DNA from 4 places in the Rhizobium sp. NZLR8 genome. Region 2 is predicted to be linked to each of the others. Evidence: predicted binding sites of a transcription regulator. Region 2 holds the regulator's gene; each other region holds the start of a gene.
The links. The regulator PhoB, encoded in region 2, activates phosphate uptake and scavenging genes when phosphate is short. The targets are predictions, from matches to a motif close to TGTCATNNANCTGTCAT.

Region 1: HJB89_RS02095 (acid phosphatase) is a predicted target of PhoB. The motif match lies at 5,491-5,507, and genes of this name have one in related genera.
Region 3: HJB89_RS15510 (esterase-like activity of phytase family protein) is a predicted target of PhoB. The motif match lies at 4,575-4,591, and genes of this name have one in related genera.
Region 4: HJB89_RS22460 (DUF1045 domain-containing protein) is a predicted target of PhoB. The motif match lies at 3,783-3,799, and genes of this name have one in related genera.

Annotation. Positions count from the first base shown of each region.
Region 1 is NZ_JABDVY010000001.1:436,753-444,137, forward strand. It holds gene HJB89_RS02075 (alpha-N-arabinofuranosidase) at 1-1,359, opposite strand, end outside; gene HJB89_RS02080 (ArsR/SmtB family transcription factor) at 1,570-2,493, opposite strand; gene HJB89_RS02085 (acyltransferase) at 2,614-3,729, opposite strand; gene HJB89_RS02090 (cytochrome-c peroxidase) at 4,149-5,438, opposite strand; gene HJB89_RS02095 (acid phosphatase) at 5,632-7,176, shown strand; gene HJB89_RS02100 (IclR family transcriptional regulator) at 7,230-7,385, opposite strand, start outside.
Region 2 is NZ_JABDVY010000009.1:14,107-21,491, reverse strand. It holds gene argF (ornithine carbamoyltransferase) at 1-153, opposite strand, end outside; gene HJB89_RS19720 (aspartate aminotransferase family protein) at 191-1,390, opposite strand; gene HJB89_RS19715 (GcrA family cell cycle regulator) at 1,807-2,340, shown strand; gene phoB (phosphate regulon transcriptional regulator PhoB) at 2,518-3,201, opposite strand; gene phoU (phosphate signaling complex protein PhoU) at 3,334-4,047, opposite strand; gene pstB (phosphate ABC transporter ATP-binding protein PstB) at 4,092-4,907, opposite strand; gene pstA (phosphate ABC transporter permease PstA) at 4,923-6,242, opposite strand; gene pstC (phosphate ABC transporter permease subunit PstC) at 6,239-7,385, opposite strand, start outside.
Region 3 is NZ_JABDVY010000006.1:86,524-93,908, reverse strand. It holds gene tkt (transketolase) at 1-1,584, opposite strand, end outside; gene HJB89_RS15525 (DUF4164 domain-containing protein) at 1,917-2,192, shown strand; gene HJB89_RS15520 (cell division protein ZapA) at 2,319-2,705, shown strand; RNA gene ssrS (6S RNA) at 2,765-2,923, shown strand; gene HJB89_RS15510 (esterase-like activity of phytase family protein) at 3,004-4,491, opposite strand; gene HJB89_RS15505 (NAD(P)-dependent oxidoreductase) at 4,659-5,642, opposite strand; gene HJB89_RS15500 (helix-turn-helix transcriptional regulator) at 5,788-6,120, opposite strand; gene HJB89_RS15495 (SRPBCC domain-containing protein) at 6,192-6,674, shown strand; gene gnd (phosphogluconate dehydrogenase (NAD(+)-dependent, decarboxylating)) at 6,804-7,385, shown strand, end outside.
Region 4 is NZ_JABDVY010000011.1:76,597-83,981, forward strand. It holds gene HJB89_RS22445 (response regulator) at 1-1,619, shown strand, start outside; gene mnmD (tRNA (5-methylaminomethyl-2-thiouridine)(34)-methyltransferase MnmD) at 1,855-2,583, opposite strand; gene HJB89_RS22455 (FAD-binding oxidoreductase) at 2,582-3,760, shown strand; gene HJB89_RS22460 (DUF1045 domain-containing protein) at 3,875-4,582, shown strand; gene puuE (allantoinase PuuE) at 4,698-5,621, shown strand; gene uraD (2-oxo-4-hydroxy-4-carboxy-5-ureidoimidazoline decarboxylase) at 5,621-6,121, shown strand; gene HJB89_RS22475 (DUF86 domain-containing protein) at 6,118-6,480, shown strand; gene HJB89_RS22480 (ureidoglycolate lyase) at 6,485-6,985, shown strand; gene uraH (hydroxyisourate hydrolase) at 6,982-7,338, shown strand; gene HJB89_RS22490 (metallophosphoesterase) at 7,341-7,385, shown strand, end outside.

The DNA.
Region 1 (7,385 bases), on a different contig from region 2:
CTCCACCTGCTCGATGACGCTGGCGGTCCCAAAACCTTCCAGGCGCACGTCGAAATCCAGTGCCGTCTGCGGATGACGGTTGACGGCAAAGAAGGTCAGCGTCTTGCCATCCTCGGAATGGACGGCGGAGACGTCGAGATAGGGGACGTCGTTCTCCTCGTCGCTGTCATAGGTCGGGCCATCGACGACCAGCTGCAGTGCCGATCCACGGCCATATCTTGAGGCGTAGTAGAAGGGGTAGTAGATCGTCTGGCGCCAGGCGGCCCCGCCGTCATCGGTCATGATCGGGGCAATAACGTTGACGAGCTGGGCGATGCAGGCGATGCGCACCCGGTCGGAACGGCGGATGAAGGTATTCAGGATGCCGCCGACCTGCAGCACGTCCTCGAAATTATAGATGTCTTCCAGGAGATGCGGCGCATCCGGCCACTCGTCGCGTGCCAGGATCTCCTTGTCCTGCTGGTTGGAATGATACCAGACATTCCACTCGTCGAAGGAAATGCCGATCGTCTTCTTCGAGCGTTTTTTCGCCTTGATGTAGTCGATGACGCCGCCGATCGTGGTGATGTAGCGGTCGAGCTTCGTCGCCCGGGCGAGATAGTTGAGGGTATTCTTCTCGCGGTTGGCAAAATACATGTGCAGCGAGATATGGTCGGCGCTGTCGTAGCACTGCTCGAGAACTTGAGCCTCCCAATCCGGATAGGTCTGCATATCGGAATTGGACGAGCCGCAGACCACCAGTTCGAGCGACTTGTCGAAGCCGCGCATGGCTTTCGCCGTCTCGTCGGCCAATCGGCCATATTCATAGGCCGACTTGTGGCCAACCTGCCAGGGGCCGTCCATCTCATTGCCGAGACACCACAATTTGACGTCGTGCGGATCGGCCCAGCCGTGCTTGCGGCGCAGATCGGAATAATAGGTGCCGCCGGGATGATTGCAATATTCGAGGAAATTGCGGGCGGCATCCAGGCCGCGCGAGCCGAGATTGACGGCGAGCATCGGCTTGGTGTTCGCCTTCTTGCACCAATCGACGAATTCGTTGACGCCGATCTGATTGGCTTCGCGGGTACGCCAGGCCAGGTCGAGGCGAACCGGGCGCTCCGAACGGGGGCCGACGCCGTCTTCCCAATTATAGGCCGATACGAAGTTGCCGCCGGGATAACGGCAGTAGGGCGTGTCGAGATCACGCACCAGATCAAGGACATCGCGGCGGAAGCCGTCCTCGTCGGCTGTCGGATGTCCGGGCTCGTAAATGCCGCCGTAGATCGCTCTGCCGAGATGCTCGAGAAATGAACTGTAGAGCCTTGCGTCAATGGTCGCGATGCGGAAATCGCGGTGGGCAACGACATTGGTTTTCAACGGATCCTCCCGTTTATGTATCAGAATTTTTGTTTTCTTGCCTCCAACTTGATATCAGGAATGTCGTTCTGTCAACCGAGTTGCCGTTTTAATCATACTAATGCAGTTTTTCTAGAAAACCATTATATTACAACAATATACCTATTATTCAGAGATCGCTAATTCGAAAAAGAAGTGAAAATCAAAATCACGATTTGTGATATCGTTTTTTCAAACATGCAGTCGCATGATGATATCGCGGCCGTGATTTCCAAAGCTGCGGCCGAAAATATTGACGCCGCCGGTATGACCGGCATTCTCGGCGATGCCGACACGCAGGCGAATGGAGGAGTGCTGGCCGAGCGCCAGGTCACCGAGCGTGACATTCGACGCGGCGACACCGTCGATGAAGGTTCCGCGCGTCGAGATGCGCCAGGTCTTCATCATCCCGTATTGCGAGCCTTCGAGCTTCCACCAGGCCGGCGTGAAGGCGCCGCGTTTGTCGCCATAGTCGCCGGGCGAGGTCCAGGTGCCGATCGCCATGCCGTTGACCCAGAGGGTGATGTCGGAAGGCCAATCCGCATTGGTGCCGGGCACTTCCGACGACAGTTCCATCGAAAATTCGATGGCGCGGATATCCTTGTTCAACACCTTGGCATTGTTGGGGAATTTATACTCCACATAGCCTCGCCCGAACCAGACGAGCCCGGCCTGCATGCGCTGCGGATCAAGGAAATAGTCGGGCACATCGAGAGGGCCGATGACGCTCTCGGTGGAGCAAAGACCGCATGGCGCATGCACGTCGCAGCTGGTGTACAACCCCACCGGCATCTCGACTTCGATGATATTGTTGGCCCGTTGCGCGGCACTTTCCTCGAAGCTGATCAGGATTTCGCTATAGACCGCCGAGCAGATCTTCTGGTTTCCCTTGCGGGCCTTGGCCAGCCGCGACTCGACCAGCCCGGCCTCTTCCAAAATCTGGATGCCGGTGGCGACGGTGGATTGCGGGAGAGAAAGCGCCTGGGCGATGTCGTTGATATTCAGCGGCCCCTTGGCGCAAAGCAGCTTTAACATCTCCACCCGCGCCGGCGCCGAAAGCGCCCGAACCGCCTCATGATTCTCACCGGCGGTAATCGTCAAAAACGAACGTTCCATCATTCCCCCACTATTTCCGATGAAATGATGTATATCGGAAATTGTGATACATCAAGGGGAGCAGTGCCGAATGGTGTTGGTATCCGAGAACAGTCACGCGTCAAAGTCCGGCTGTGACGATCAAGAGCGCCAGACGTCACTGCGACGTGGGTCGAAGTCGCCTTTCTCAGGGGATGCAGGCTGTCGCTGGAGGAATGAGATTCGTTTTAACCGCAGCGCATGCTTTTCCAGCAGATGCCATGAAAGCCAGCCGAGCAACCACGCTGTCGGCAGGGAAAGCGCTAAGACCGCCCACCACGTGCTGTACTCGCCGAGGGCATGGTTCATCGTCTGCTCCACTGGCCAGCCATAGAGATAGGTCCCGTAGGAGGCGTCGCCCAAGCGTTCGAGAGTCGGCAGGCGTATCACCGGCGAGGTTGCGATGTAGATAAGCGGATAGGCGAACAACATGCGGCCGTAAAGATAGCCGGGCCAGAAGACGAGGCAGAGCATACCGAGCGCTACGAAGATCAATGCCAGGACTATATTGGGCTGCCGCTTTTCCATCACGAACCTCAGAAGCGAACCGCAGAAGAAGTAGGGAGCGATAAAAGTAAAATCCGTCAGGAACCGTATCTTTGGCCACGGATGATCGAAGAAAAGCTGCCAGGTCACGCCTACGGCGAGGGCAAGTGCCATCAGCGGGGCTCGCAGAAGCCCGATTACCATTAATCCGGCGACGATGAGGTAGCAGAAGATTTCCTGCCCGATCGTCCAAAGAGAGCCGTTGACCGAGGTGGCAAGCCAAGAGATGGCGGGGTCATAAAACTGCACATGCGGCAGGGTCATGCCAAAGTTCGGGTCGAGCAACGAATGCAGTGTCGTCTTCATATGAAGCGACTTGAGCAAGTAACCACTGACGCCCAACGGGCTGTACAAGGCGCCCAAGACATAGACGCTGAGCAGCGTACAGACGATAAAGGCCGGGTATATTCTCAGCGCCCGCCTCCAGAGAAAACCACCCGCGCTGCCGAACTGCGCGCTCTGCGTGACGAGGAAGCCGCTGCTGATGAAAAACACATAGACGCCGAATAGGCCAAGGATATTGCCCTCTCCGAGCAAACGCTCAAAGGGCTCGTTCGCCGAGGTCTTTTCCGAGATAAGGAAGGCATGCGAGAAGATTACCGTGGAGGCTGCCACGAGCCTGATCATATTGAAGTTCGGGTAAAATGCCTTCTTGATTTCGCGCTCGTGCATGGAGCCTCCCGCACTTTTGCAGTTTAACTATTCATTAAGATAAGTTTTGAATGTTGTCACGCGCCGTAGTGAAACGGGGTTGAGCCGAGATAATCTCCGATCCGCCAAAATGCGCCTCTCACAAACCCTTGTTGTTCTACGAATGATCTCTCCCGGCCTGACACGGCATATACAACGGGCACTGCATTATACTTGGTGGTTGGGTTCTGATGAGAATGCTTGGCTCGAGCTTTTCACAACGAGAGCAAAGCTTCGCTTATCAGCGGGAGCGGTTAGAAGAGATACCGGCAGCGCAGGATCCGGGCATGTGGGATACGAAACGAGTTGAAGAAATCAGATAATGCGATCTGGCGGCCGGATTGAACTAGCAAAGAGGCGGCCTGAGATTGTGGTAATCTTCAGCCTGTTCGGCGATTGCGTCAGTGCCCGCTCGCCTTCGGCTGCAAGTCGGCATCCGTCAGTGTCCCCAAGAAGGCAACGATATCGTCGATCTCCGGATCGGTGAGGGCAGGTGCATCGCCCGGCTTCCTGCCGAAAGGCCGGTCCTGGTTGAGATTGGCCCAGTAGGCTTGCGGCAGGTCGTCATACTTACGGATCGTGCCGTCTGAATTTTTCGGATACCAGCGGCCGGGATCGCTGTCGCGGCTCGCGTAGAAGGAGACGACGTCGCGCAGCGTGTGGAAATAGCCGTTGTGGAAGAAGCTCTTTTTCAGCGCGACATTGCGCAGCGTCGGCGTGCGGAACAGGCCGCAATATTCGCCGTGGCCGGCAAGGTCGGTCCGCTGCGGGCCGCAAAGGCCGAGATCGTGATAGTCGGGATCGGCATTGGCCGGGATCGCCATGTTGCGGGGTGCTGCGAGGCCGAGGAAGCCGAAATCGGAAAATTGCGGCGGCTCGCCGTCATTGGCGGGTTCGCTCAGATGGCAGCTCGAACAGTTGCCCTTTTGCGGATCCTCGAACAGCTTGCGGCCGTGCAATTCCTGTGTCGTCAGCGTCGCCTTGCCGGCGAGAAAGGCGTCGTAGCGGCTGGAATAGGGATAAAAATCCGGGCCGCTCTGCTCGAAGGTGGCGAGCGCCTCGGCAGCGGCGCTGAAGGTGTCCTCGGGATTGTCGAAGACCGTCTTGCCGAACGCCGCCTTGATGTCGCCGGCATAGGCTGTCTTGCGCAGCTTGGCCGCGACCTCAGCCGCATCCTTGTTGCTCATCTCGAAGGGCGAGAGCAGCGGGATCTTCGCCTGCTCGGCGCCGTGATCGACCCGGCCATCCCAGGTCAGGCCGCCGGTCGGGCCGTTGTCGACGCTCTCGTCACCCTCGTCCTCGGAATCGTAGTAATGCTCGGTGAAGGACGGCACCGCTTGCAGATAACGCAGCGCCGGAACGGCGCGCAGGCCTGGCTGGTTCATTTCCTTGCCGCCCATCTCGACCGGCTTGGCCGATGCCGGGCCGAAGGCGTGAGCGGGATCATGGCAGGAGGCACAGGCCTGCAGGCCGGAGGCCGACAGCGAGGCGTCTGAGAACATCTTGCGGCCAAGCGCGGTCAGTGTCTCGGCCCGGGCGAAGGCCTCGGCGCGGGACATCGGGCCGGGATGTACGCGGAAAGCCGCCGCCGCGCTGCTTTGCCGCAGCGGCAGAATGGCCAGAGAGAGCGCTGCAGTAACGATTCCGACCGCCAAGGCGGACCGCGCAAGCCAGATGGTATTCGTCGTCATGATAAGGATTCCAATGACTTGGCATTCGTTTCCTTCATGATCGAACCTCGCTGCAACAAATTGATGACGGTCGTTTCCCCGCCGCCTTGTGACAGGCGCTTGTCACAAAGTTGATAGATGGCGGGAATAGCTTCGGGTCGCCCCGAGCGCCCCCGCTCCCTCTAGCCAACGCCGCCAGCCATGAGGTACCCCCGTGAAAAGACTGAAACTCCTTCACTCCATCTGTCTCGCCGGATCGGCGATGCTGCCGCTTGCCATGGCGACGGCCGCCCATGCGGCGCCGGCCGGTTACGATAAGATCGACAACATCGTCGTCATCTATGCCGAAAACCGCAGCTTCGATAATCTCTATGGCAGCTTTCCCGGCGCCGATGGCCTTGCCAATGTCAGTGCCGAGCAGGCCCGCCAGCTCGACCGCAACGGCCAGCCGCTCGCCGAACTGCCGCCGGCCTGGGGCGGCCTGACAGCCAAGGGCGTGACGCCGGCCGTGACAGAAGCACAGTCGGCCCATTTGGCCAATGCCAGCTTCGCGATCGACGATCCCAAGGGCTTTGCGCAGACGCCTTCGGTCGTCACCCGCGACCTCTGGCACCGTTTCTACCAGGAGCAGATGCAGATCGACGGCGGCAAGAACGACAAATTCGTCGCCTGGGCCGATTCCGGCGGCCTGGTCATGGGCCATTATGACGGCTCCATCCTGCCGATGTGGCAGGTGGCGAAGAAATACGTCATTGCCGACAATTTCTTCCAGGGCGCCTTCGGCGGTTCGTTCCTCAATCATTTCGCGCTGGTCTGCGCCTGCGCGCCCTATTATCCGGATGCCGACAAGAGCCCGGCCAAGCCTGTGATCGCCAAGGTCGATGCCGACGGCACTTCGCTTGTGGTGGCCGACAACGCCCCGAAGTCGGCGCTGGACGGCGCCCCGAAATTCGTCTCCGACGGTGCGCTGACGCCCGATTTCTACGCCGTCAACACCATGCAGCCACCCTACCAGCCGAGCGCCAACCCGCCGGCCAAGGATGGCGACCAAGCCTATGCCGATCCGACGGCGGCAACGACGCTACCGCCGCAGCATGCGGTGACCATCGGCGACCTGATGTCGCTGAAAGGCATCAGCTGGGCGTGGTACGGCGGCGCCTGGCAGGCAGCCCTCGACGGCACGAATGCCACGCCGGTGCCGAACTTCCAGTTCCACCACCAGCCCTTCAACTATTTCTCCAATTTCGCGCCCGGCACGCCGGCACGCGCCGAACATCTGAAAGACGGCGGCCTTGGCGGCGAGGCCTTCCTTGGAGATATCGACGACGGCAAACTGCCGGCGGTTTCCTTCTACAAGCCGCAGGGCAACCTCAACGAACATGGCGGTTATGCCGATGTCTCGAGCGGCGACCAGCATCTTGCCGATATCGTCTCTCACCTCGAGAAAAGCCCGCAATGGGGCCATATGCTCGTCGTCGTCACCTATGACGAGAATGGCGGCTTCTGGGATCACGTCGCGCCGCCGAAGGCCGATCGCTGGGGGCCGGGCAACCGCATCCCGGCCTTCATCATCTCGCCCTTCGCCAAGGGCGGCAGCGTCGATCATACCCAGTACGACACGACCTCGATCATCCGCCTGATCACTGCGCGCTACGATCTGCCGGTGCTGCCGGGCATCCTCGCCCGCGACAAGGCGCTCGGTGATAACGGCCGGCCGCCGATGGGTGATCTCACAGCCGCGCTCGACCTGACGCATTGACCGATCGGCAGCGGCCCCGGCGCCGGCCGGGGCCGTCCCTTTCCGTGTTGCCGTCACCGGCGCAGCAACGGCCGCAATGTCGCCTGGGTTTCCTTCAGCAATGGCAGATAGCGCTCCTTCATCTCCGCCGCCGGGACAAGGGCGGCCGGCGCCCCGATATTGATCGCCGCAACCGTTTCACCGCGGTCGCTTTCCACAGGCACGGCGAT
Region 2 (7,385 bases):
CTTCTCGAAGATCATCGCCAGCATCTTGCCGGCGAGCGGCTTGTCGCCCTTGCCGGCCTTGAAGGCCTGCTTGCGGGCGAGCGCATCGTTCATGATGGTTCTAAGATCGGCTGATGTGACCGCCGAAAGATCGAGGAAATGTTTAGGAGCCATGTTCTTACCTGTGCTGCGCCCGAAGGCGGCAATCTCTTCAAGCTGTCTTCTTGACCTTGGCGGCGCGGATGCTCTCGGCGGCGCGCTCGATGCGGGCAAGGCCCTCGCGGGCTTCCTCGGCGGTGACGACGAGGGGCGGAAGAAGGCGGATGACGTTGTCGCCGGCGGGCACGCCGAGCAGATGCGCCGCCCGGATCGCCTGCAGCAGTTCGGCTGAGGGAACGGCCGCCTTGATGCCGAGCAGAAGCCCCTCGCCTCTGATATCCTCGATCACATCGGGATAACGGTCCTTCAACGAGGCCAGCCCCTGGCGGAAGACAAGCGCTACGTCGCGCACCTGCTGGAGGAAGCCGTCGGCGAGGATGATGTCGAGCACGGCGCTGCCGACAGCCATGGCGAGCGGATTGCCGCCATAGGTCGAGCCGTGGGTGCCGGCCTTCATGCCGGAAGCGGCTTCTGAGGTGGCAAGGCAGGCGCCGAGCGGGAAACCGCCGCCGATGCCTTTGGCGACCGCCATGATGTCGGGTGTGACGCCCGACCATTCATGGGCAAAGAGCCTGCCGGTGCGGCCGACGCCGGTCTGGACCTCGTCGAGGATCAGCAGCAGGCCGTTGTCGTCGCAGAGCCGGCGTAACGCCTTCATGAACTCGGTGGTGGCAGGACGCACACCGCCCTCGCCCTGCACCGGCTCGATGAGGATTGCCGCCGTGGCGTCGGTGATCGCGGCGCTGACCGCTTCGATATCGCCGAAAGCCACCTGATCGAAGCCGGGCGCCTTGGGGCCGAAACCTTCGAGATATTTTTCCTGGCCGCCGGCGGCGATCGTCGCCAGCGTGCGGCCGTGGAAGGCGCCTTCGAAGGTGATGATGTGGAAGCGCTCGGGATGGCCGTTGGAAAACTGGTAGCGGCGCGCCGTCTTGATCGCGCATTCCAGCGCCTCGGCGCCCGAATTGGTGAAGAACACCTTGTCGGCGAAGGTGACGTCCGTCAGGCGTTTCGCCAGGCGCTCCTGGCCGGGGATCTCATAGATGTTGGAGAGGTGCCAGACTTTGTCGGCCTGCTCCTTCAGCGCGCCGACCACATGCGGGTTGCTGTGGCCGACCGAGGTGACGGCGACGCCGGCGCCGAAATCGAGATAACGCTCGCCGCCTTCGGTGATCAGCCACACGCCCTCGCCTCGCTCGAACCGCAGCGGGGCACGAGAGTAGGTGTCATAAAGCGGCGCGGCTTCAGCCATGGCGCGATCTCCTGGTTGCCGGGCAACGACTCCGGCTAAGGAAACCAGGCCCGAAAAATCAAAAATGCCGCCTTGCGGCGGCCAGCGGTACTATTTCCTTTTCGCGCTGCAATGTCAACAAAACTGCGCCCTTAGCGCATGCAGCAAGGTTGTACAGCGGTGTTTTCGACCTTCAACAGGCTTTATTGCAGAAATGACACGCTGGGGCAGCAAGTTGGGGAAAACTCCGAATTCGATTCATCCGGATTCATGCGACTCTTGTCACGGAGTCACGCTCACACTAGGTTAAAGTTCAATTACTAGACTGCATGCGGCGGAACTAGTCACCAAAATTGATCAAGCGTTTCTTGTTTCGGAGCTTCCGAGGCAACGGTGAGGGATTCTGCCATCACCAACGCAGAAGGTGGAGACAGGGCATGAACTGGACAGACGAGCGGGTCGAGAAACTCAAGAAGCTTTGGGCCGAAGGACTGAGCGCCAGCCAGATCGCGGCGCAACTTGGCGGTGTCAGCAGAAACGCTGTAATCGGCAAGGTGCACCGCCTGAGCCTTCCGGGCCGCGCCAAGGCCGGCGGCACGGCCGCCACGGCCCGAACGCCGAAACGCAATACATCGGCGCCGCGCGCGCCGAACTTCGCCTCTCGGATCACCACCCGCACCGTTACCCGCCAGCAGGGCGCAACGATGCTGAAGGAAGAGATCGAGATCGAAACGGTCGAGGAAATGGAATACGTGCCGAAAGGCAACGTGGTCGTGCCGATCTCCCGCCGCCTCGGCCTGACGGAACTGACCGAACGCACTTGCAAGTGGCCGGTCGGCGATCCGCTGAAGGATGACTTCCACTTCTGCGGCTGCGAGTCCCCCGACAATTCACCCTATTGCGGCTATCACCAGAAACTCGCCTACCAGCCCGTCAACGAACGCCGCCGGGCGGCAGCGCGGGCGAGCTGAACGGGTGACATTGTCGACATGCAAAAACGGGCTGGAAGGCCCGTTTTTTTATGTGAGAACGTTGGGTGTGGCTGCCCCTCATCCGCCTGCCGGCACCGACCGGGGTCGAGACGAGTGGCTCGACCCCGGTCGGGTTAGGGTGAGGGGCAGAGCTTGCTCGACTTTATCGGAAACCCCTCAGGCTTCCATCGAATAGCCGGCGCCGCGGACGGTGCGGATGACGTCTTGCATGTTGGAGAAGTTCAGCGCCTTGCGCAGGCGGCCGACATGGACGTCGACGGTGCGTTCGTCGACATAGATATCGTGGCCCCAGACGCCGTCGAGAAGCTGCGAGCGGGAGAAGACCCGGCTCGGCGACGACATCAGGAATTCCAGCAGGCGGAATTCGGTGGGGCCGAGGCGGACTTCGCGGCTTTTGCGATGGACGCGATGGGTTTCGCGGTCGAGTTCGATATCGCCGCATTTCAGCACCGTCGACAGCACCTCGGGACGGGCGCGGCGTAGCATCGCCTTGACGCGGGCAACGAGCTCCGGGGTCGAGAACGGCTTGACGACGTAATCGTCGGCCCCGGTCGACAGTCCGCGGACGCGCTCGCTCTCTTCGCCGCGCGCCGTCAGCATGATGATCGGCAGACGTTCGGTTTCCGGCCGCATGCGCAGGCGCCGGCAGAGTTCGATGCCGGAGACGCCGGGCAGCATCCAATCGAGGATGAGCAGGTCGGGCGTGCGCTCCTGAAGCCTGATTTCGGCTTCGTCGCCACGAAGGATAGTATCGACCTCGAAGCCTTCCGCTTCGAGATTGTAGCGAAGAAGCACGCTCAAGGCTTCCTCGTCTTCAACAACTGCAACTCTCGGGATCATGCCTGTCGGTCTCCTCGCGCATGTTCCTTAAACCGGGGTGATTTAAGCAATGCATCCTGCGCAAATTCAGAAAGGTGGCTGCGACCTCTTTGCGCGCCCGGATGGGCGCGCACGCAACGGCTAGTATGGGCTTTATTCCGTGACCGCGCCGACGGTGTTGGCGCTGTCGTCTTTCGGACGGTCACCTTCCGGCTGTGCGCCGGTCGCCATGTAGTAGATCGTCTCGGCGATGTTGGTGGCGTGGTCGCCGATGCGCTCGATGTTCTTGGCGCAGAAGAGCAGATGCGTGCAGCTGGTGATGTTGCGCGGATCTTCCATCATGTAGGTCAGCAGCTCGCGGAACAGCGAGGTGTACATCGCGTCGATCTCGTTGTCGCGTTCACGGATCGCATTGGCCTTGTCGGCGGAGCGCGTCGTGTAGACGTCGAGCACTTCCTTGAGCTGGACGAGCGCCAGCTCGGACAGATGCTCGAGACCGCGGGCGAGCTTGCGCGGAACGCCGGTGCTCTGCACGGCGATGACGCGCTTGGCGGTGTTCTTGCCGAGGTCGCCGACGCGTTCGAGATCGGCGGCGATGCGGATCGAACCCATGATTTCGCGCAGGTCCGAGGCCATCGGTTGACGGCGGGCGATGGTAACGATCGCCTTGTCGCCGATTTCTCGCTCGGCGTGATCGAGGATCACATCGTCGGAGATGACCTTCTGCGCCAGCGCGGTATCGCCGTTGACGAGCGCCCGGACGGCCTCGCTGACCATCTGCTCGGCCAGGCCGCCCATTTCGGAAATCCGCCTGGACAGGAACTTCAGATCATCATCATAGGCAGAAAAAATATGTGTCGATGCCATGGGGCTTTATCCTCGAATAACGGGAAGGCTTGGTGTCGCCAAAATCAACCGAAGCGACCCATGATGTAGTCCTGGGTGCGCGGATCGTCGGGATTGGTGAACATCTTGTCGGTGTCGTTCTCCTCGACGAGATTGCCGAGGTGGAACATGGCGGTGCGCTGCGAGACGCGCGCGGCCTGCTGCATGGAGTGGGTGACGATGACGATCGTGTAGTTCTCGCGCAGTTCGTGGATCAGTTCCTCGACCTTGGCGGTGGCGATCGGGTCGAGCGCCGAGCAGGGCTCGTCCATCAGGATGACTTCAGGGCTGACGGCGACGGCGCGGGCAATGCAGAGGCGCTGCTGCTGACCGCCGGACAGGCCGGTGCCGGATTCATGCACGCGGTCCTTGACCTCGTTCCAGAGGCCGGCACGCTGCAGGCTGGTCTCGACGATCTGGTCGAGATCGGCCTTCGACTTGGCAAGGCCATGGATGCGCGGGCCGTAGGAGACGTTTTCATAGATCGTCTTCGGGAACGGGTTCGGCTTCTGGAAGACCATGCCGACGCGGGCGCGAAGTTCGACGACGTCGATATCGGGATCATAGATATCGTCGGTATCAAGCGTGATCTTGCCGGTGACCCGGCAGCCGTCGATCGTGTCGTTCATGCGGTTTAGGCTCCGCAGGAAGGTCGACTTGCCGCAGCCGGACGGGCCGATCAGCGCGGTTACGGTGTTTTCGCGGATGTTCAGGTTCACATCGAAAAGCGCGCGCTTCTCGCCATAGTAAACCGAGACATCCTTGCCGATCATCTTATAAGGGACGTTGCTCATCTTCTGATCCAGCGCTTTTTCAACTGCAGCTTCCGTCAACATGTTCATGATGTGTAACTCCGTTTACCAGCGGCGCTCGAAGCGACGACGCAAGAGGATGGCGCCCATGTTCATGACGATCAGGAACAGGAGCAGGACGATGATGGCACCCGAAGTCCGCTCGACGAAGGCACGTTCGGCCTCGTTGGCCCACATATAGACCTGCACGGGCAGAGCCGTCGAGGGATCGAGCGGCGTCGTCGGCGCGTTGGCGACGAAGGCGACCATGCCGATCAGCAGCAGCGGCGCGGTTTCGCCGAGCGCATGCGCCAGGCCGATGATCGTGCCGGTGAGGATGCCGGGCATGGCGAGCGGCAGAACATGGTGGAACACCATCTGCATCTTCGAGGCGCCGAGGCCGAGGGCTGCAGCGCGGATCGACGGCGGCACGGCGCGCAGTGCGGCGCGCGTCGCAATGATGATCGTCGGCAGGGTCATCAACGTCAGCACCAGGCCGCCAACCAGCGAAGCCGAACGCGGCAGGCCGACGAAGTTGATGAAGACGGAAAGGCCGAGCAGACCGTAGACGATCGAGGGCACGGCGGCGAGGTTGTTGATGTTGACCTCGATCAGATCGGTCAGCTTGTTCTTCGGCGCAAACTCCTCGAGATAGATCGAGGCGGCAACGCCGATCGGCAGAGCGAGCACCAGCACGATCAGCATCAGGTAGAGCGAGCCGATGAGGGCGACGCCAAGGCCTGCGGCCTCCGGACGGCTGGAATTGCCGTTGACGAAGAGGCCGGTGTTGAACTGCTTGTGGAGAGCGCCGCTCGCCTTCAGCTCGTTCATCCAGCCAACCTGCTTGTCGTTGACCTTGCGGTTCTTCTCATCGACCGACAGGTCGATCTGGCCCTTGTTGGCGCTGTCGACATTGGCGTCGGCGAGCACGGTGACATTGACCGTCTTGCCGATGATCGACGGGTCGGCGACGACCATGTCGCGCAGTTGGACCGGCGCACCCTTGGAGAGCATGGCGGATGCATCGCGCACGTCGGGACGGCTTGCGGCATTGACGTTCAGCTGCTTGACGATCGCGTCGCGCAGGAGAACCGGGTAGTTGGCGGCGATCAGCACCGAAGCATCGGTCGCACGCTTATTGCTGGGGTCGATCGTCTTCTCGGAAAATTCGATCGGCAGGGTGATCGCCGTCTGCTGAAAGGCGGTGTAGCCTTTGCCGATCACCGTCCACAGCAGGATGAACAGGAAGATGAGGCCGAAGGAGATGGCGGCGATGCCATAGGCCTGGAACCGGCGTTCGGCGGCGTAGCGGCGCTTGATGCCGATATCGCGGCGCGTGGGCGCCTTGGAAACGGTTATCCCGGCGGGAGAAACAATATCCGTCATTCGTACTGCTCCCGGTATTTGCGCACGATGTAGAGCGCGTAGATATTGAGGCAAAGCGTGATGCAGAACAGCGTGATGCCAAGGGCGAAGGCAACCAGCGTCTGCGGCGAGGTGAACTCGAGGTCGCCGGTGAGCTGATTGACGATCTTGACGGTCACCGTCGTCATCGGCTCGAAGGGGTTGATCTGGATGCGGGCGGCGACACCGGCGGCCAGCACAACGATCATAGTTTCACCGATGGCGCGCGAGGCGGTCATCAGCAAGGCGCCGACGATGCCGGGAAGGGCTGCGGGCAAGACCACTTTCTTGATGGTTTCGGAGCGTGTGGCGCCAAGACCGAGCGAACCGTCACGCAGCGTCCGCGGCACGGCGGTGATGATATCGTCCGACAGCGAGGAGACGTAGGGGATCAGCATGATGCCCATGACGATGCCGGCGGTCAGAACGCTCTGCGCCTGAATGAAGTTGGTGTAGTTGCCGGAGAGCAGGCCGCTGATCTGAGCCGAGAAATCGCGCAGGAACGGGCCGACGGTGACGAGCGCAAAGAAGCCGTAAACGATCGTCGGAATGCCGGCGAGCACTTCGAGCAGCGGCTTAGCGATCCCGCGCAGCTTCGGCGAGGCGTATTCGGCCATGTAGATCGCGGCAAACAGGCCGACCGGTACGGCAACCAGCATGGCGACCATGCCGATATAGAGCGTGCCGAGCAGCAGCGGGATAAGGCCGAACTGACCGAAGGACGAGCTGCCGGCGCCGGCAAAACGCGGGTCCCAGACGGTGCCGAAGAAGAAATCGGCGGCGGGAACGGCGGCAAAGAAGCGGGCGGCTTCCGACAGCATCGAGAATACGATGCCGATCGTCGTCAGGATAGCAATCGAAGAGGCGAGTAGCAGGCCCCAGAGCATGAAACGCTCAACCCGATTGCGGGCGCGGAAGCGCGGGGCGATGGCGCGCAGCGCATAGAAGGCGCCGGCAATGGCCAGAATAAAGACCACCGCCGTCATGGCGAGGCGGCTCGTCATGCTCATGGCATTGAGCTTTTTGGCGGCGTCGAGCATGTAAGGCAGCGGCTGGCCGGCAAGCGGCACACCCTTTTCGCTGAGCTTGGCCTGGAGTGCCGCCGGATCGCTGGCGACCGCTGCG
Region 3 (7,385 bases), on a different contig from region 2:
TTCGCTGTATTCGGTGCGAGACGCAGTGAGGTTCTGGCGCGTCAGAGCAAGGCCCGAAGGACGGTTGTGCGTCTTGATGGCGATCTGCCAGCATTCCGCCGTTTCCGTGGCGTCGGCCGGACGGAAGATCATCAGGTTCGGGATGGCACGCAGACCGGCGAGCTGTTCGACCGGCTGGTGCGTCGGGCCGTCTTCGCCGACGCCGATCGAGTCATGCGTCAGGACATGGATGACACGGATGCCCATCAGCGAAGCAAGGCGGATCGGCGGGCGGCAATAATCCGTGAAGATCAGGAAGCCGCCGCTATACGGGATCAGTCCGCCGTGCAGCGCAATGCCGTTCATCGCAGAGGCCATGCCGTGCTCGCGGATGCCCCAATGCATGTAACGGCCGGCGAAATCCGTCGGCGTGATCGAGTGCATCTGGCTGGTTTTGGTGTTGTTCGACGGCGTCAGGTCGGCGGAGCCGCCGAGCGTTTCCGGCAGGAAGCCGTTGATGACCTCGAGCGCGTCTTCCGAAGCCTTGCGAGTGGCAACGGTCGGCTTGGTCTCGGCAAGCTTCTTCTTGAAGGCGCTGATTGCGGCATCGAAGCCTTCCGGCAGCTCGCCTGCCATGCGGCGGGTGAATTCGGCCTTGGCCGGAGCCTTGGCCAGACCCTGTTCCCAGGCGTTGACGAGATCGACGGAGCGGGCGCCGGCTGCACGCCAGGTATCCAAGACGTCCGACGGGATGACGAAGGGCTCAGATTCCCAGTTCAGCGCCTTGCGCGTGGCGGCGATTTCCTCGGCACCAAGCGGGTTGCCGTGGACCTTATGGGTGCCTTGCTTGTTCGGGGCGCCGAAGCCGATGATCGTCTTGCAGGCGATGAAGGTCGGCCGGTCGGACTTGTGGGCAGCCTCGATCGCTTCGGCGACGGCAGCCTGATCGTGACCGTCAATCTCGATCGTGTTCCAATGAACGGCCTTGAAACGGGCGACCTGATCGGTGGAATCCGAGAGAGACACGGCGCCGTCGATGGTGATCGAGTTGTTGTCCCAGAACAGAACGAGCTTGTTGAGCTTCAGGTGGCCGGCGAGCGCGATGGCTTCGTGGCTGATGCCCTCCATCAGGCAGCCGTCGCCGCAGATCGCATAGGTATAGTGATCCTGAAGATCGGCGCCGAATTCCTCGCGCAGCTTGCGTTCGGCGATCGCCATGCCGACGGAATTGGCAATACCCTGGCCGAGCGGACCGGTCGTCGTTTCGATGCCGGTCGCGTGACCGTATTCCGGATGACCGGCAGTCTTCGAGCCGAGCTGACGGAACTGCTTCAGATCTTCGATCGTCATGTCAGGATAACCGGTCAAATACAGCAGCGAATAGAGCAGCATCGAGCCGTGGCCGGCCGAGAGTACGAAGCGATCGCGGTTCGGCCAGCGCGGCTTCTTCGGATCGAACTTCAGATATTTGGTGAACAGGACCGTTGCCACATCAGCCATGCCCATCGGCATGCCGGGGTGGCCTGAGTTCGCCTTTTCAACGGCGTCCATGGCGAGAAAACGGATTGCATTCGCCATCCGGTCGTGTTGTTCGGGAGAGGTCATGGCTTTTCCGCAAGTTCCGGGTGTCGGGGGATGGCCTCGAGCCTCCAAGACCATCGAGTGAAAGCGGCAGAGACATAGCAGTTGGGGCGGGCAAGTCAATAAATGGCAAGCCAAATCCGGGCGGGTAATGGCAATTTTGACATTTGATCGCGCGGTTGTACAAATGACAAATCACCTATTGTCGGCATGTGTAAAACGCTCATCCACAGGATAGGCCGGTAGGCAGGTGACAGGATTTATTGACGGGCCGTCGGCGAGCTGCATATCTTTTTTAAATCGCAGGATCGGCGCGGCGTGCCGATTCGCGGATCCTGCGCGGGAATCGGGAAGGCATGATGCCCACAGGCAAAACCATGGAAGCAGCGCTCAACGAATTGAGACAGGCGATTTCGGGCCTCGAAAATGCCGTCGACATGCGCGTCGAGCGGCAGCGCGAGCAGGGCGAGATCGAGGGCGAGGTGCGGCGCGTGCACGCCGACCGTTCGCGGCTGGCGCAGGAGCTCGACCAGGCCGAATTCCGCGCAAACCGGCTTGAGGAAGTCAACCGCGAGGTATCGCGGCGGCTGGTGACGGCCATGGAAACGATCCGCGCGGTTCTGGATCGCTAGAACAGGATGATTTTAGGCCAAGTTGGCCCAAAATCTGAATCCTGTTCTCATTTAAGCGTTAAGCATGATGTCGTCCGAAAACCGCTCATACCTTTCGGCATCATGCTCTCGTAGAAAGAGTTTGGCATGGCGCAGGTGACGGTAACGATCGACGGCAAGGCCTATCGCATGGCCTGCGAGGAAGGGCAGGAGGACCACCTGACCGATCTGGCGACCAGTTTCGACCGCTATGTCGGCCATCTCAAGGGGCAGTTCGGGGAAATCGGCGATCTCAGGATCACCGTCATGGCCGGTATCATGATCATGGACGAGATTTCCGAGTTGACGCGCCGCGTCGCCGGGCTCGAATCCGAGCTCGAGTCGCTGCGCGGCAACCGCGACACGGTGCTTGCGGCCACCGCCCGCACCGAAGAAAATCTCGCGGCGGCGCTCAGCGAGGTTTCAAGTCGGATTCGCGGAATCACCGACAAGCTGAACGGACGGCCCGCCCCGAACTCAATGGATCTGAATTAAATAACGACGACGTGCCGCCGCCACTGGCGCGCTGGCGCAAACGACCTTATATATCGCGATGCGGTCTGCGCCTCTCGACAGGAACCACAATCCCTGGGGCCATACTCGATCCAAAGGGAGCTGTCCCTGGCTAGGCCCGTGGGCCTGGACACACGGCGCCCACCTACGTTTGTAGGCACCCAGGATCGTAAACATCCATCGGTTGTCGTGGATCGCACCTTTCCCTTCCATCCCCTTCGACGGCGCCGGACCGACAGGGCGAACGCGGTTTACGCGTCCGCCCGGTTCAGCGCGTCCGCTATTTTTTCAGACCTGGAAGGGTGACCTGGAAGACCTGGAACAACGTGTCGACATCGGCACCGCCGTCCGCTTTGTAAGCCACACCGACCTGGAAACCATCCTGTGTCAAGAAGTCGTTGTCATTGGCGAGGAACAGGAAGTAGTCGTCCGGCAGGTTCGGGTCGAGAACGCTTGCAAGACCCATGGCTTCCCATTTTTCTGACAGGTTGTTCTTGTCGTTCGGCGCACCGTTGTGCAGGCCGAAGCGAGCAAGGTCGGCCTTGTTGTTGATGTCGATGAAGGGCGTCAGCGTCGCCGGCGTCAGCGAGGGATCGACGACGCCCTTCGGCGCGATCGGCTTGTCGGCATCGAAATCGCTGCCGGCGATATCGGTCGCATCGGAGAGGTCGACGATGTTGATCTTGCGGTAGAGCGAGGTGTCGCCCTTCAGGCCCTGGCCGTTGCCGCTGTCGCGGGCGAGCATCAGGAAGGTCTTGTCGGACAGGGCGACGATTTCGCTCTCGGCGGCGATCACCGTCTTGTCCTTGGCATCTTTGAAGACCGGCAGCGGCACGACATATTCATGCACCAGCTTCAGATGATCGGGATCGGCGGCGTCATAGATCATGGCGCGGGTATTCTGACGGGTCGAGCTGGAATCGCCGCCGTCCTGGCGGGTGGCCGACTGCAGCACTGATATGATGAACTTGCCGTCCGGCGTCATTGCCATGCCTTCGAGACCCTGGTTGTTCTGGCGTCCGGTCTCCGGATCCTTCGGATCAGGAGCGGAGGCGCCGGGGCCGGGATTGTTGGAGGCGAAGCTCAGCGCGCCCTTGCGCATCGGCAAAAGCGCCTTCGGCGGCTGGGTCGCCGAGAGCAGGTGGCCGTCGGCTGCGAAGCGGTAGATATAAGGGCCGTATTCGTCGCTGACGAACATCGTGCCGTCGGCCATGCGGATGATGGCTTCATTGTCGAGCGCGATCTTGCCGTTTACAGCCTGCGGCAGCGGCGGAAAATTGTCGGCAGCGACGCGCACGCCGGATTCCGGATCGAGACCGGTCATGTCAGCGCCCTTGTCATCGACAAAGAGCATGGAATCGACAAGCTTTGCGTCGACGCCGGACTGCTCCTTGCCGGCCTCGGGTGTTGCGCCCGGAGCAACCGGCGTGAGGCTGATCGCGATGGTGTTCAGGCGCGGGCGGTAGTCGACTGTGCCGGTGACATTGTAACCCCGGTCGGGCAGCAGGTAGAGCATGCCCTTGTAGCTGGCGCCGTCGCGGCTCCAGGCGGTTGGATCGATCGCCATGCCAGAGCCGGAACCGAAGGTCTCACCGAATTTGTCGCGTTGGTTGGCCGGGATGCGGCCGATGCCGACCAGGCCTTTGTTGATGAAGGTGAGGCGGCCGGCGGTGGCGGAATTCTCGGCCATTGCGACGGCCGGAACGGCGGCGGATGCGGCAAGAACCGCGGCGAACAACCGCGATGCATATGGTCTGACGTTTTTCATGAAAAATACCCTCTCGGTCAAAAGCGCTCTCGAAACGGCTTCCGCCGGCAGGCCGGACACCGCAGACGGTCTATGACGGGATCATGATATCTGGATGACGCTTTGCAGCGAAAAGGCCATGCCGAGAGAATGTCGGGCATCCGCGTGTCCGCATTCCAGCTTGCTGCTTACCCGGCCGGATAAGGCCCTTCGGCAAAGACCTCGTCGCGGTAGAATTTCGAGCCGACGTCCAGCGCCAAGGGGCTGCGCCATTCCCTGTTGTCGCGCAGGCAATCGAGTACGAGTTGGAAATCATATCGGGGCTGCCAGCCCAGTTCCCGCCTTGCGCGGGCGTTGACATAGACACGGTCGAGCGTCGGGGACATCGTCCACCCGCGTGATGCATAGAGGGCGCCTGTACCCGGAAACAGTCGTTCGACGACAAGAGACGCGTCGTGCCGGATCGCGACGAGATCGGTCGCCGAAAACGGCGTCGTGGCGGAGACGATGTAGCGGCCGAAGCCGATTGCCGGCGCCTTGTCGAGCGCCAGCAGATGGGCGCGGACCACATCGGCGATATCGACGCGGCGGTGAAGAAGCTCGTTGGCTTGGGCATTCTCTGCCGAATAGCCGCCGCGAATGTGAGGATCGTCGTCGATTTCGGGAAAGAAGCGCGATGTCCTGAGAATCACGACCGGCAGGCCGGAGTTGCGGGCGAAGAATTCGCACAGACCTTCGGCGGCGAGTTTCGTCACTCCGTAGATGTTTTTCGCGACTGGAAGCATGTCCTCGGTCACCCATGCCGCCGGTTCGCCGGCGGCCGGCGTCAATGCCGCACCGAAGGCGCTGGTGGTGCTGGTGAAGACGAAGCTTGCAACGCCGGCGGCGACCGCCTCTTCGAGCAGGTTCAGCGTGCCGCCGACATTGGTGTCGAGGAAATCGCGATTGCCGTGGGTCGCCACATGCGGCTTGTGCAGTGTGGCGGCATGGACGACGTGGCGGATGTCAGACATCGCCTGCCGGATGAAAGCGCGATCAGCGATCGAGCCGATCATGTCGGTGGACGCTGAGGGTTTGATATCGATTCCGCGCGCCGTCCGGTCTTGCGCTCGCAGGCTGCGCATCAGCGCCTCGCCGAGATGGCCGGCGCTTCCCGTCACCAGTATCGTCATTGCATCCTCTCCTTCGGCGGCGGCGGCTATAAAGACTGACGTTTGCGGACAACGCATGATTTATGCATGAGCATGCAGGAAAGCTGCAGGCTCAGCCGATGCTCTGACAAAGGGCCGCGATGCAAGCTGTTCGACCGCCGGATCATTATTCCGGCTGGCCTTCGAGATCGCTCCTCAACCGGTCGAGGATCGATAGAGCGTGGCCGGCGTAAGCGCTGATCCAGCGGTCATGGATGTGCTTGATCGGCAGGCTGTTCAGGTGGTTCCAGCGTTCGCGGCCTTCCTTCCGGGCGATGACCAGATCGGCTTCCTCCAGCACTTTCAGATGCTGCATCACCGTGCAGCGGTCCATTTGCGGAAACATCTCGCAGAGCGTCCCTGTGGTGCGGGGGGCATCCTTGAGCAGGTCGAGGATTTCGCGGCGGCGATGATGCGCCAGCGCCTTGAAAACGGGGTCGTCGGTCGATTCGCTTGACATGTTATGGTTTTATAACATAATGGATCCGAGTACAATGGAATACGAGCATAATGGAGAAGAGGAGAAGTGCCATGTCTCTCGGAATCCGTGTTTCCGGCCGCATCGGCCGTCCCGTCGCAGAGGTATTTGACGCCGTCGTTAACCCGAAGAAGCTCAGCAGCTATTTCACCACGATCGGCGGGGCGAGCGCACCGCTCGTCAAGGGCACGACGGTGACCTGGTGGAAGGACGCCCAAGTGGAGGTGGTCGAACTCGTGCCGGAAAGCCGCATCGTGCTCCGCTGGGATGGCGGCATCGACGACGACAAGACGACCTATAAGACGTCGGTGGAGATGAATTTCAAGCCGCTGGAGGATGGCGGCACCTTGGTGACCATCGCCGAGACCGGCTGGCGCGAGGACGATGCCGGCCGGCGCGGCAGCTATCTAAACTGCGAGGGCTGGACTCAGATGCTCTGCTGCATGAAGGCTTTTATCGAATATGGCATCAATCTGCGCGAGGGCATGTTCCTCAGCGAAATGAAGGGAGAGCCGGCCAGCGCGCCGGATGTCTGACGAACCTCAAGGAGATCGGCGGCGCAATCGTCGCATTCGCCCATAGGGGCCAGACTTCGCTTGCCTGTCACACTGCGGGTGCTAATTTCCGGATTCGATACTTCATCTCGATTTCCAGGAGATTTTATTATGCAGCTTGGCATGGTTGGTTTGGGCCGCATGGGCAACTACATGGTCCAGCGGTTGATGCGGGGCGGTCACGAATGCGTCGTCTACGACGCCAGGCCGGAAAGCGTTGCCGAACTCGCGGGCCTCGGTGCGACCGGCAGTGCTTCGCTCGAAGAGTTCGTCTCGAAGCTCACCCATCCCAGGGCAATCTGGCTGATGCTGCCGGCGGCGATCGTCGACAAGGTGCTGGCGAGCCTGATGCCGCTGCTGCAGAACGGCGACATTGTCATCGACGGCGGCAACTCGTATTACCACGACGATATCCGCCGCGGCGCCGAACTTATCACCAAGGGCATCCACTATGTCGATGTCGGCACCAGCGGCGGCGTCTTCGGCCTGGAGCGCGGTTATTGCCTGATGATCGGTGGCGAAAAGGGCACCGTCCAGCATCTATCCCCAATCTTCGCGACGCTGGCGCCCGGCGCCGGCACGACGGAAGCCTCGCCGAACCGCACCGCCGAAGCGGCTGCGGCCAGCACCGCGGAACAGGGCTACCTGCATTGCGGCCCGCATGGAGCCGGTCATTTCGTCAAGATGGTGCAT
Region 4 (7,385 bases), on a different contig from region 2:
AGATCCGCACGCCGATGAACGGTGTGCTCGGCATGGCGGAACTGCTTGCCAAGACCAATCTCGACACGCGCCAGAAAACCTTCATCGACATCATCGTCAAGTCGGGCAATGCGCTGTTGACGATCATCAACGATATCCTCGACTTCTCGAAGATCGATGCGGGGCAGATGAAACTGCGCAAAGCCGCCTTCGACATCACCGAAGCGGTGGAGGACGTGGCGACGCTCCTATCCTCGCATGCTGCCGAGAAGAACATCGAGCTCCTGGTGCGGGCCGCACCGGATCTGCCCGCCGCGGTGATCGGCGATGCCGGGCGTTTTCGCCAGATCGTCACCAATCTCGTCGGCAATGCCGTCAAATTCACCGAGCGCGGCCACGTTTTCGTCGATGTCGGCTTCCAGACGGTTGCCGGCGGCGAGATCCTGGCGAGCGTCCGCATCGAGGATACCGGTATCGGCATCCCGCGCGAAAAGCTCGAATCGGTCTTCGATAAGTTCTCGCAGGTCGACGCCTCCTCGACCCGCCGGCATGAGGGAACGGGTCTCGGGCTTGCGATCACCGCCGGCCTTGTCGATCTCTTCGGCGGGTATCTCAATGTCGAGAGCGAATGGGGCAGGGGCTCGGTCTTCACCGTCAATCTCCCCTTTGCGGTGGCTGCAGCCCGCCTCGAGCCGAAACCGCTGCCAATCAATGTGCAGGGCGCGCGCGTCCTCGTGGTCGACGACAATGATGTGAACCGGCGCATCCTCACCGAGCAGCTTTCGCTCTGGGGCTTTGACGGCGTGGCCGCCGAGGGCGGGGGCACCGGTCTTGCGATCCTGGAGGCGGCGGCGGATCTCGGCATTACCGTCGATGCCGTCGTGCTTGATTATCACATGCCCGATATGAACGGCGCCGATGTCGCGCGCCGGCTGCGCGCCGATCCCCGCTTCGTCGAGCTTCCGATCATCTTTCTGACGTCGATGGATATTTCAGGCACAGAAAAGGAATTCGCGGCACTGAACGGTCATGCGCATCTGATGAAGCCGGCGCGCGCCAACGTGCTGCGCAATACCGTCGTCGAGGTCGTCCGCGCCGGCCGCGTGAAGCAGGTTTCAGAAGGCGAGATCGCCCGGCTGCAGGCGCAGGCGGTGGTGCCGGCACCGCCGCCTGAGCCGATGCCGCAGCAGCGGGCGCCTGAATTCGTTGATGTGCTCGTCGCCGAGGACAACGAGGTGAACCAGATCGTCTTCACCCAGATCCTGCAAGGAACGGGCCTCTCCTTCCTCGTCGTCGACAATGGCGAGCAGGCGGTTGCCGCCTGGGAGCGACACACGCCGCGGATCATTATGATGGACGTCTCGATGCCCGTCATGAACGGCCATGAGGCGACCCGGACGATCCGCGCGCGCGAAAAAGGGCAGGGGCATCGCGTGCCGATCATCGGTGTCACCGCCCATGCGCTCGAAAGCGACCGCGACCTCTGTCTCGACGCCGGCATGGACGACTATATGTCGAAACCGATCAGCCCCGAATTGTTGGAAGAGAAGATTCGGCAATGGCTCCTCAAGGACGAGCAGCAGCCGGGGCGCACCAGCTACGGATCTCAGTCGGAAAACAGGATGCTCTCGAAATCCTGAACTCCGTTCAAGATATGCAGGACCTCGATGCGATCCTTGCCGCCCGATCAAAGATCAGATAATTCCCGTAAGGGCGGCGGACGCCGTGTTCATAGCGCGGGACCAGTGAAAAACCGTTCGGCGTTTCCGCCAGACGTTCGCTTCGTTCCATCAGGTCATGAATAAAGCTTACCGCCCGCTACGGATTGTCCTTGCCATATAATCGTTAGCAACAGTGGACTGGAAGCAGCAAACGTTACCTGTCGGGCGCCTTGATGCCGCAGAGCATTTCGCGTTTGCCGGCGAAGCCCTGGCGGCGCTCGACGGTAAAGCCTGCGGCGATGAGGTTGCGGCGTACGAAACCGGCCGCGGCATAGGTGGCGAAAGTGCCGCCGGGCGCGGTCTTTTCGTGGACACGTCGCATCAGTTCTTCCGACCACATGTCGCCGTTGCGCGAGGGGGCGAAGCCGTCGAGATACCAGGCGTCGAAGCCGCGCTTTGCGGCTGCGACGCCGTCGAGTGCTGCGCCGCAGACGACGCTGAGCCTCATCTGGTCGTCGAGGTCGAGCGAGACGGTATCGGCAGGCGTTGGCGGCCAGGCCGCCGTCAGCGCCTCGCGTTCGGCATCGATCTCCGGCCAGTGGGAGAGCGCACGGCCGATTTCTTCGCCGCGCATCGGGTGGAGCTCGAAGGAGATGAAATGCAGCTGCTGGCCGGGCACGCTGTACAGCTTCCATCGCCGCCAGGTCTCGGCGAAGTTCAGGCCGGTGCCGAAGCCGAGTTCGCCGATCACGAATTCCTGCCGCCCGTTCCAACGCTCCGGCAGGCCGTTGCCGGCGAGAAAGACGTGGCCGCATTCCAGCCGCCCATCGGTCTGGCAATAAAAATGGTCGCCAAAGGCGAGGGAATAGGGCATATCGCCGTCGCGCCATTCGAGCGGCTGCGGCGCGCCCGCGCCAATCTGATCGGGGTTCACGTCTGTCATGGAAAAAGCCGATAATCCTCAGCCGGTCTCAGGTCAATCGTCCTGCGAATTGCTGATCGTCGGCGGCGGCATCATGGGTCTCTGGGCGGCCGTCCATGCCGAGCGCCGTGGCATCGCTACCCTTATCGTCGACGCCGGCAAATTGGGTGGAGGTGCGAGCGGCGGCCTGCTCGGCGCGCTGATGCCGCATATGCCGGATCGGTGGTCTGAGAAAAAGCAGTTCCAGTTCGATGCGCTGGTCTCGCTCGAAGCCGAGATCGCCATGCTGGAAGCCGAAACCGGGCTTTCGGCCGGTTACCGCCGTTCCGGGCGGCTGATCCCGCTGCCGAAGCCGCATCTCAACAAGATAGCGCGCGCTCACTCCGAGGATGCCGAGCGCCACTGGTGCGCAGGCGAGCGCCGCTTCCATTGGCACGTGCTCGACAGCCCGCCGGTCGACGGCTGGATCGAGGCATCCGCCGGCGAGAGCGGTTTCGTGCATGATACGCTCGCCGCCCGCGTTGCGCCCCGCTCACTGACTGCGGGGCTCATTGCCTTCTTGCGACAGGCAAAACATGTGCGGATCATGGAACACGCGGCGGTGACCGGTGTCGATCCCGACTGCGGCACGGCCGACATAGGGGGCGAAACCATCACTTTCAGCGACTGCATCCTGGCCGCCGGTCACCAGTCTTTTCCGTTGCTGCAGGCGCTGACCGCCGGGCTGAAGCGACCGCTCGGTCAACCGGTCAAGGGGCAGGCGGCGCTGTTGAAAGCCGATCTCGACCCCGCGCTGCCGACGATCTTCCTCGACGGGCTCTATGTCGTCGCGCACGAGGGCGGGCATGTGGCGATCGGCAGCACCAGCGAAAACCGCTTCGACGATTCCACATCGACCGACGCTCAGCTCGATACGCTGATCGCCGCGGCGCGGGAGATCGTGCCGGCGCTGCGCGACGCCCCTATCGTCGAGCGCTGGGCGGGGCTTCGCCCGAAGGCGATCGACCGCGATCCGATGATCGGCCGCCACCCCGATCATCCGCGCCTGATCGCGCTGACCGGCGGCTTTAAGGTCAGCTTCGGCCTGGCCCACCGGCTGGCGGAAGCGGCGATATGTATCGCAGGCGATACGGATTGCGGATTTTTGCTGCCGGAAAGCTTCGCAATTTCAAGCCATATCGCGGCAGCTTCACGTTAAACGTGAATTCGACGCCGCTTCGTTTCGTTATTCTGTCATGCAAATCACCTATCTGCTTGCGCATCGACAGCGCCGGATTTGATCGGCGCTCAGTTCCTTGATGGAGGAAATTGCATGCGCTATGCCATTTGCTTCACGCCTCCGGCGAGCGACCCGCTGTCGCTTGTGGCTGCCAGTTGGCTTGGCCGAAACGTGTTTTCGGGCGATATGGTGGAGCCGCCGGCAGTTCGTGGCCTTGGCATTCACGAGATCGCCTTCCATACCGCCGTGCCGCGGCGCTATGGTTTTCACGGCGTTCTGAAGGCGCCGTTTCACCTGGGTCACAATATGTCCGAAGCGCAACTCCTGCGCGATCTGATGCGTTTTTCCGGGACCTTCGTCCCCTTCCAGATTCCGCGCATCGAAGTCGCACGGCTCGGCAATTTCTACAGCTTGCTGCCGAGCGCCCCCTGCGAGCGGATCCAGTATCTCGCTTCGGCGATCGTCCAGGAATTCGATCGTTTCCGCGCGCCGCTCAGCGAAGCCGAGATCGAGCGCAGCGATCCGGACGGGCTGTCGGCAGCGCAGTTTTCAAACCTGCATCGCTGGGGCAATCCTTATGTGATGGAAGAGTTCCGCTTTCATATGCCGGTGACAGGACCCGTCAACGCGATCGACATGGCGCGCATCGAGCCGGCCCTGCGGACGATTTTCGCGCCTGCCCTCAGTGACCCGGTGACGGTTTCAAACGTGGCGCTGATGATCGAGGAGGGCACGGGCGGTCCCTTCCGCGTTCATTCGCTGCACCCGATGGGCAAGGTCAGCGCGCGCAAGATCGCCTGAGCGTGCCGATGGGCTAAGCCATTGTACTGCAAAGGCAAAATCGGATTGAGCAGTTTCCTTCTCGACATTCCGGCTGCGGATGCTACCGTTCGCCGTCTTTTCAGAAGGTGATTTGATGGTATCCGAGACTTATCCGCGCAATCTCGTCGGCTACGGGCGACAGACGCCCGATCCGAAGTGGCCGGGCGAGGCGCGCGTCGCCGTGCAGTTCGTCATCAATTATGAGGAGGGCGGCGAAAGCTCGATCCTCGACGGCGATCCGGCTTCTGAAAATCTGCTGTCGGAGATCGTTGGCGCGGCCGCCTGGCCCGGACAGCGCAATCTCAACATGGAATCGATCTACGAATACGGTTCGCGCGCGGGCTTCTGGCGGCTCTGGCGGATGTTCACCGATCTCAAGGTGCAGGCGACCGTCTACGGCGTAACGCTAGCGATGGCGCGCAATCCTGAAGCGGTCGCTGCGATGAAGGATGCCGGCTGGGAGATCGCCAGCCACGGTTACCGCTGGCTGGAATACAAGGATTTTCCGGAAGATCTGGAGCGCAAGCACATCCTCGAAGCGGTGCGCCTGCACGCCGAGCTTACCGGCGAGCGGCCATACGGCATGTATCAGGGCAAGCCTTCCGACAAGACGCTTCGGCTGGTGCAGGAGGAGGGCGGCTTCCTCTATTCCTCCGATTCCTATGCCGACGATCTGCCTTACTGGGTGAAGGGCGTCGATGGGAAACCCTTCCTGATCATCCCCTATACGCTCGAAACCAACGACATGCGCTTTGCCACACCGCAGGGCTTCAATACCGGCGATCAGTTCTTCACCTATCTGAAGGATGCCTTCGATACGCTCTATGAGGAAGGCAAGGCGGGCAGCCCGAAGATGATGTCGGTCGGCCTGCATTGCCGCCTCGTCGGGCGCCCGGGCCGGGCGGCGGCGCTGAAGCGCTTCATCGAATATGTGCTGAAGCATGACAAGGTCTGGATTCCGCGCCGCATCGAGATTGCCGAGCACTGGCACAAGCACCATCAGCCGGACGCGATCTGATGCTGTCGCGCGAGGATTTCGTTTCCCGCTTCGGCGGCGTCTTCGAACATTCGCCTTTCATCGCCGAGCGCGCCTATGACGCCGGCAGCGTGAACGAGCCTCTGACGGCGGCCGGCGTACATGCGGCGCTTGCCGCCGTCTTCCGCGCGGCAAGCCGACAGGAGCGTCTCGGGGTGCTCAGCGCCCACCCCGACCTTGCCGGGCGCCTCGCCATATCGGGTGAACTTACCGAAGACAGCCGCAAGGAGCAGTCCGGCGCCGGTCTCGACCGCCTGAGCCCTGCCGAGCACGCCCGCTTCACAGAACTCAATTCGGCCTATGTCGAAAAATATGGCTTTCCCTTCATCATCGCCGTCAAGGGGCTCGGCAAGGAGGATATCCTGGAAGCTTTCGAAACACGGATCGGCAACGGCCGGGACGAGGAGTTTTCGACCGCGACGGCACAGGTCGAAAAGATCGCGCTGCTGCGTCTGACATCGATGTTGCCGGAGGCTGAATGAAGGAGAGGCGCGCTATCGACTATCTCAATGACATGCAAAAGGCGGCATCCCAAGCGTTGTCCTTCATCGGCGGAATGGATGAGGCGGCTTTCGCCGAGGACCAGCTTACCTTCAAGGCCGTTGCCTTTTGCCACTTCACCATCGGTGCTGCGGCATCCCGTCTGCTGGTGTCCCATCCGGAATTTGCCACCGAGCATCCCAATCTGCCGTGGACCAGGATCTGCGGCACCGGTAATCGCATCCTCGACGACGTCTTCGATCTCGATCCCTCCGAAATCTGGGAGGCGACGTATCGGACGCTGCCGGAGCTGCTTCGGGAGATCGATGCCGTCCGATACTGGCATGCCCAAGGCGAGTGACGCGATGTCTCGGTTTCTCGACATTCGTCCTCTCACCAACTCCGCCTTCGCTCTCTTCGGTGAGGTGATCGAAGCCGATCCGGCCGCGATGCGGCTCATCAATGGCGGCACGACGGAGCGTTTCCATGCGCTGGCCGCGGCGCAAGCGACGGGCGAAGGCGCACGCGTCATCATCAATCTCTTTCGCGGCCAGCCGCGCAGCTTTCCCTATGACATCGACATGATGGAGCGCCATCCCTTCGGCAGCCAGAGCTTCTCGCCAGTCTCCGGCCGTCCCTTCCTCGTCGTCGTCTCCGAGGACGAGGGCGGACGCCCGGGCAGACCGCAAGTGTTTTGCGCGCGCGGGGACCAGGGAGTGAACTACCGCCAAAATGTCTGGCATCATCCGCTGATGGCGCTTGGCCAAGTCTCCGATTTCCTGGTCGTCGACCGCGACGGGCCGGGCAACAATCTGGAAGAGTTCTTCTTCGAAACCCCCTACATCATCAAAGAGCCAGCCCCATGACCGGACTGACCACCCATGTTCTCGACACCGCCCTCGGCAAGCCGGCCGAACGCCTTAGGATCGATCTTTTCCAGCTCGACGGCGAGATCCGCAGGCATCTGAAGACGGTCGAGACCAATGCCGACGGCCGAGTCGACGGCGGTCCCATCCTCGCTGGCGAACATTTCCGAGCCGGCACCTATGAACTGGTCTTCCACGCCGGCGATTATCTGAGGGCCAGCGGCACGCCGCTGCCGCATCCGTCCTTTCTCGATCTGGTGCCGATCCGCTTCGGCATTGCCGATGTAACGGCGCATTATCATGTGCCACTGCTGATTTCGCCCTACGGCTATTCCACCTATCGAGGGAGTTAGAAATGCGTTTTGCCGCGATCGCCGACATTCACGGCAACCATCTGGCG